2 regions of the Actinacidiphila reveromycinica genome follow, and region 2 is predicted to be linked to the other one. Evidence: predicted binding sites of a transcription regulator. Region 2 holds the regulator's gene; the other holds the start of a gene.
The links. Region 2 encodes HspR, which represses chaperone genes until heat shock. Its sites were predicted from a motif close to TTGAGNNNNNNNNNCTCAA; they were not measured.
Positions count from the first base shown of each region.

Region 1: the regulator HspR is predicted to act here: its motif matches at 1,370-1,388, upstream of lon (endopeptidase La).

Region 1 covers NZ_AP018365.1:5,771,841-5,775,241, reverse strand. The annotation lists gene lon (endopeptidase La) at 1-1,347, opposite strand, end outside; gene RVR_RS24630 (class I SAM-dependent methyltransferase) at 1,460-2,404, opposite strand; gene RVR_RS24625 (spermidine synthase family protein) at 2,551-3,261, shown strand; gene RVR_RS24620 (response regulator transcription factor) at 3,336-3,401, shown strand, end outside.
Region 2 covers NZ_AP018365.1:4,715,727-4,719,127, forward strand. The annotation lists gene grpE (nucleotide exchange factor GrpE) at 1-617, shown strand, start outside; gene dnaJ (molecular chaperone DnaJ) at 654-1,847, shown strand; gene RVR_RS19765 (heat shock protein transcriptional repressor HspR) at 1,852-2,328, shown strand; gene RVR_RS19770 (FBP domain-containing protein) at 2,516-3,022, shown strand; gene RVR_RS19775 (hypothetical protein) at 3,163-3,401, opposite strand, start outside.

The DNA of each region.
Region 1 (3,401 bases), 1.1 Mb from region 2:
GGCGGCCGGGTCGCCCCGGTAGTCCGAGCCGACCTTGTCGATCTCGTCGAGGAGCACGACCGGGTTCATCGACCCGGCCTCCTTGATCGCGCGCACCACCCGGCCGGGCAGCGCGCCGACGTACGTCCTGCGGTGGCCGCGGATCTCGGCCTCGTCGCGGACGCCGCCGAGCGCCACCCGCACGAAGGTGCGGCCCATCGCGCGGGCCACGGACTCGCCGAGCGAGGTCTTGCCGACCCCGGGCGGGCCGACCAGCGCCAGCACCGCGCCTCCGCGGCGGCCGCCGACCACGCCGAGGCCGCGGTCGGCCCGGCGCTTGCGGACCGCCAGGTACTCGGTGATCCGCTCCTTGACGTCCTCCAGCCCCGCGTGGTCCGCGTCCAGCACGGCACGGGCGCCGGCCACGTCGTAGGTGTCCTCGGTGGTGGTGTTCCACGGCAGTTCGAGGACGGTGTCCAGCCAGGTCCGGATCCAGGAGCCCTCCGGGGAGGCGTCGGAGGAGCGCTCCAGCTTCTCGACCTCCTTCAGGGCCGCCTCGCGGACCTTCTCCGGCAGGTCGGCGGACTCCACCCGGGCGCGGTAGTCGTCCGTCTCGTTGTCGGGGTCGCCCTTCAGCTCGGCCAGCTCCTTGCGGACGGCCTCCAGTTGCTGGCGGAGCAGGAACTCGCGCTGCTGCTTCTCCATGCCCTCCTGGACGTCCTTGCGGATCGTCTCGGCGACGTCCTGCTCGGCGAGGTGGTCGCGCAGCCACTGCGTGGCCAGCCGCAGCCGCGCCACCGGGTCGGCGGTCTCCAGCAGCTCCACGCGCTGCTCCACGCCGAGGAACGGGGAGTAGCCGGAGTTGTCGGCCAACTGCCCGGCGTCGTCGATCTGCTGCACCCGGTCGACCACCTGCCAGGCGCCGCGCTTGCGCAGCCAGCTCGTGGCGAGCGCCTTGTACTCCTTCATCAGCTCGGCCACGGTGCCGGGCGCCTCCTGCGGCGCGGGTTCCTCCACCACGGCGCCCTCCACCCACAGGGCCGCGCCCGGACCGGTCGTGCCGGCGCCGATGCGCACCCGGGAGCGGCCCTTGATCACCGCGCCGGGGTCGCCGTCGGACAGCCGCCCGACCTGCTCGACGGTGCCGAGGGTGCCCACGGCGGCGTAGGCACCGTCGACCCGCGGGACCAGCAGGACGCGGGGCTTGCCCGACCCGCGGCCGGAGTGGGCGGCCTGGGCGGCCTCCACCGCGGCCCGGACCTCGCCGTCCGTCAGGTCGAGCGGCACCACCATGCCGGGCAGCACGACCTCGCCGTCGAGGGGCAGTACGGGGAGGGTGAGGTTGGAACTCTTCGGCTCGAACGCCATGATCGCTCCCTTTGCAAGCAAGTTGAGTACACCTCACTCAATGCAAAGGGCCGTGCCGGTGTTCCCCGGTCCGCGTTCGCCCTGAGCGATCAGGGACCGGGGCCCCGGGGGGTCAGGCGCGGGCCCGCAGGAAGGCCGAGGTCGACACCCGTCCGACCAGCTCGAAGCGGGTGGACCCGGCGAGGTAGGCGTCCGCGCCCTGCTGGACGCCCGCCCACTTGTTGTCGCCGTAGTCGTCCAGCACCACGATCGCCCCGGGCGCCGCGATCTCCTCGGCCCACTCCAGGTCCTCGGTGACCCCCTGCGCGGAGTGGTCCCCGTCGATCACGATCACGCCGTACTCCCGGTCGGAGACCGCCGCCCGCACCTCGGGGTCGCCGGAGAAGCCGACCTGCACCCGGGCCCGCTCCCCCGCCTTCCCGCCCAGCGCGAGGTTCGCCCGCACCACGTCCAGCCGGACCGGGGTGCCGGTGGGGTCGAGCCCCTCCAGGCCGCCCGGCTGCAACTGGGTGCCGACCAGTGGGTCCACGATCGTCAGCTCCGGCTCGATCCCCGCCCGGTGCAGCATCCGCAGCAGCGTGGCCGAGAAGAGCCCGTACAGCGTGCCGATCTCCAGCACCTGGGCGCCAGGCGGGTCGAGCAGCGGGACCGTGGCGAGCTTGCCGCAGACGTTCTGGGTCGAGCCGGCCAGCCGGCCCACCGCCAGCGCCTCCAGCGCGATCACGTTGCGGAAGGCGATCGTGACGTTGCGCCGGGCGAGCTTCGGGTCCACCCCGCTGACCTGCGCCACCTCCGCCACCAGCCGGTCGATCTGCGCCGCGGTGGGCAGCCGGGGCCCGCTGCGGCCGGTCCGGTCGAAGAGCAGCCCGACGGCGTACTCCTGGCCGCGCAGCTCCTCGACCTGCCGGCGCAGCCGGTCCAGGTCCTTCACCTCCCGCCGCAGGCTGTCCAGTTCCTTGCGCAGCCGCGAGACCGGGCGCTGGACGCGCTGGTCGACGAGGGAGGCGGCGGGACGCAGGAGCCGCTTGGCCACGGGGTTGTTCAGTATGGGCGACATGGGCGGAACCTACGCCGCGGCCCCGGCGCCCGGACCATCTGCGAGCACAGTTCAACGGAAGTCCTCCGGTACGGCGGTTGAACGCCCGGTGACCCGGCGGCCGACGGGTGGCCATGGCTTTCCCCGCGGTCCGTCAAAATGGGGTCATGGCGGCAGCGAACACGGATGAAGCGGTCGTGCTGGACCGGCGCGAGGGCCCGTACGGCGAGGCGGTGCTGCGGCGGCGCGGCCCGCACCTGGAGATCATCGCCAACGGCACCTTCCTGATGGACACCTCCGACGGCCGCTCGGAACGGCTGCTCGTCGACGCGGCGCTGGACGCGCTGCCGGCCGGCCGGGACGGCGCGAGCGTGCTGATCGGCGGGCTCGGCGTGGGGTTCTCGCTGGCCCGGGCAGCGTCCCGGCCGCGCTGGGCGCGCATCGACGTGGTGGAGCGCGAGCGGGCCGTGATCGACTGGCACCGGGCGGGCCACTTCGCGGCCCACACCGCCGGCGCCCTGGACGACCCGCGGGTGCGGCTGATCCACGCCGACCTGCTGGCCTACCTGCGCACGCCCCCCGCGCCGCGGCCCGCCGCGGGGCCGCCGGCCGGCGGCTACGACGCGCTCTGCCTGGACATCGACAACGGCCCGGACTGGACAGTCACCGACAACAACGGCAGTCTCTACAGTCCCAGCGGGCTCGACGACTGCCGGGAGCTGCTCCGTCCCGGCGGTGTCCTGGCCGTGTGGTCGGCTCAGCCCTCGGCCGCCTTCGAGGCCGCTCTCCGGGGAGCGGGGTACTCCGGGGTGCGCACCCTGGAGGTTCCGGTCTCGCGTGGCGTGCCCGATGTGGTGCACATAGCCGTCAAGGCGTGAAGGCGTCATAGTCAGGGCAGTGGCCCGCCCCGTACGCTGCCGGTAACAGACGAGCTTGTGGGGCGGAAGCGGAAGTGGACAGCGCACAGACAACGGGCGCGCAGCGCCGGGTCCTGGTGGTCGAGGACGACCAGACGATA
Region 2 (3,401 bases):
GCAGCGGGGCCGCCGGCAAGGCGGGCCCGTCGTCCGGGGGCGGGGACGACGCGACCTCCCAGGAGCTGACGGCCGTCAAGGCGCAGTTGGACCAGGTGCGCACCGCGCTCGGCGAGCGCACCGCCGACCTCCAGCGCCTCCAGGCCGAGTACCAGAACTACCGCCGCCGGGTGGAGCGGGACCGGGCCGCCGTCAAGGAGGTCGCGGTCGCCAACCTGCTGACCGAACTGCTCCCGGTGCTCGACGACATCGGCCGGGCGCGGGAGCACGGCGAGCTGGTGGGCGGCTTCAAGTCGGTCGCCGAGTCGCTGGAGACGGTCGCCGCGAAGCTGGGGCTCCAGCAGTTCGGCAAGGAGGGCGAGCCCTTCGACCCGCTGGTGCACGAAGCGCTGATGCACAGCTATTCGCCTGATGTCACACAGACGACATGCGTGCAGATCCTCCAGCCGGGGTACCGCATCGGGGAGCGCAACCTGCGTCCCGCCCGGGTCGCGGTGGCCGAGCCCCAGCCGGGCGCGCAGGGCAAGGACGAGCAGTCCGAGCCCGGTGAGCAGGGCGACCAGACCGACCGGAAGGCGGACGACGACGAGGAGACCGGTGGCCCGTCGGAGGGCTGACGGAGCAGGACGTGACGGAGAGGAGGGACGCCGAGGATGAGCATCAGTAGGGACCTGTTGGAGAAGGACCTGTACAAGGTCCTCGGCGTCCCCAAGGACGCCACCGAGGCCGAGATCAAGAAGGCGTACCGGAAGCTGGCCCGGGAGTTCCACCCCGACGCCAACAAGGGCGACGCCAAGGCCGAGGAGCGCTTCAAGGAGATCTCCGAGGCCAACGACGTCCTCTCCGACACCAAGCGCCGCAAGGAGTACGACGAGGGCCGCGCGCTGTTCGGCAACGGCGGCATGCGGCCCGGCCCCGGCGCGGGCGGCACCGGCGGGTTCAACTTCGACCTCGGCGACCTCTTCGGAGGCGCCCAGGGGCCCGGCGGCGGCACCACGACCGGTCAGGGCGGCGGCTTCGGCGGCGGCCTGGGCGACGTGTTCGGCGGCCTGTTCAACCGGGGCGGCGGCACCCGCGTGCAGCCGCGCCGCGGCCAGGACATCGAGTCCGAGGTGACGCTCAGCTTCACCGAGGCCGTCGACGGTGCCACGGTCCCGCTGCGGATGTCCTCGCAGTCGCCCTGCAAGGCGTGCTCCGGCACCGGCGACAGGAACGGCACGCCCCGGGTGTGCCCGACCTGCGTCGGCACCGGGCAGGTCTCGCGCGGCGGCGGTGGCGGCTTCTCGCTCACCGACCCGTGCGTGGACTGCAAGGGCCGCGGCCTGATCGCGGAGAACCCCTGCGAGGTCTGCCACGGCAGCGGCCGGGCGAAGAGCTCGCGCACCATGCAGGTGCGCATCCCCGCGGGCGTCACCGACGGGCAGCGCATCCGGCTGCGCGGCAAGGGCGCCCCCGGCGAGCGCGGCGGACCGGCCGGCGACCTGTACGTGGTCGTGCACGTCGGCCGGCACCCGGTCTTCGGCCGCAAGGACGCCAACCTGACGGTCACGGTCCCGGTGAGCTTCGTGGAGGCCGCGCTCGGCGGCGAGATCAAGGTGCCCACCCTGGGCGGACCGCCGGTCACCCTGAAGCTGCCCGCCGGTACGCCGAACGGCCGGACCCTGCGCGCCCGCGGCAAGGGCGCGGTGCGCAAGGACGGTTCGCGCGGCGACCTGCTGGTCACCGTCGAGGTGGCGGTGCCGGAGCGGACCGAGGGCAAGGCGCTGGACGCACTGGAGTCGTACCGTGAGGCGACCGCGGACACCGACCCGCGGGCGGAGTTGTTCAAGGCCGCAAAGGGAGCGTGAGCGGATGAGCATCGACGGCGGCGGGGCCTCCGGGCCCCGCATGGGACGCGGCCGCAATCCGTACCAGTTGACGGAGGAGTCGCCGGTCTACGTGATCTCGGTGGCGGCCGAGCTGTCGGGCCTGCACCCGCAGACCCTGCGGCAGTACGACCGCCTCGGCCTGGTCTCCCCGGACCGCGCGGCCGGCCGCGGGCGGCGCTACTCCGCCCGCGACATCGAGCAGTTGCGGGAGGTGCAGCGGCTCTCGCAGGACGAGGGCATCAACCTCGCGGGCATCAAGCGGATCATCGAACTGGAGAACCAGGTCGCCGCGCTCCAGGCCCGGGTCGCCGAACTCTCCGCCGCCGTCGACGGCGCGGCAGCCGTCATCCAGCAGCGCGAAGCCGCGGTGCACGCGTCGTACCGGCGCGACCTGGTGCCCTACCAGGATGTGCAGCACACGAGCGCGCTCGTGGTGTGGCGTCCGAAGCGGGACGTCTGACCCGCCTCGTCCACGGTTCCCCGTGCCCTCCCGGGTGCGGGGAATCCGTGCGTCCGGGGCCGGCCGACCGCCGTTCGGCCGCAGGCGGTCCACCGGCCGACCGCCAGCGGTCCGCCGCGCTTTCCGCCGGTCGGCCGCCGGAAAACACGGCGACAGCGGCGCGGGATGCTTGTTAGCTTCGGTCGTCATGGACCCACTTGGCGAGGCGCAGATCCGGGACTCCTTCGTGAACTGCTCGAAGGGGGAGGCCAAGCGGGTCAGGCTGCCGCGGGACCTCGCGGAGGTGCCGTGGGAGGACCTCGACTTCCTCGGCTGGCGCGACCCGGGCGCCCCGGACCGGGCCTACGTCGTGACCGCCGGGGAGCGCCCGGTCGGCATCACCCTGCGGGTCGCGCCGGGGGCGCGGCGCAACCTCATGCGCAGCAGCCTCTGCTCGATCTGCCTGACCGGGCACTCCGGGGGCGGCGTCGACCTGCTGGCGGCGCCGCTGGCCGGACCGGCCGGGCGCCAGGGCAACACCGTGGGCATCTACATGTGCGCCGACCTGGCCTGCTCGCTGTACGTGCGGGGCAAGAGGACCTCGGTGCTGGCCAAGCGCATGGAGGAGACCCTGACCCTGGAGGAGCAGGTCGAGCGCACGCTGCGCAACCTCGACGGCTTCCTGGCGAAGGTCACGGGCACCCGGGCCGCCTGAGGGCGCGCCGCATACGGTTCCGAGGCGGGCTGCACCCCCGGGCTGGCCGCGCTCCGGGATCGGCCGCACCCCGGACAGGCCGCACCCCGGACAGGCCGCGCCCCGGGCCGGACAGCCTGCGGGCCCGGCCCCGTACGGCGTCAGCGCGGCGGGAGCTCCAGCGTCACCGGGTGCGCCCGGACCGGTGCGAGGCAGGCACCGTCGGTGGAGCAGGCCCCGTAGGTGAGCCGGACACTCGCGGTGCCGGGCCGGTCGGCGCCGCCCGCGACGCGCGTGGCCAGGCGCAGGGTGACCGGGCCGTCCGGGTAGACCGGCAGCGCCACGTCGAGGCCGGACGGACGCACGTCGTGCGCCTTGACGGAGGAGGTCACCGGACCGG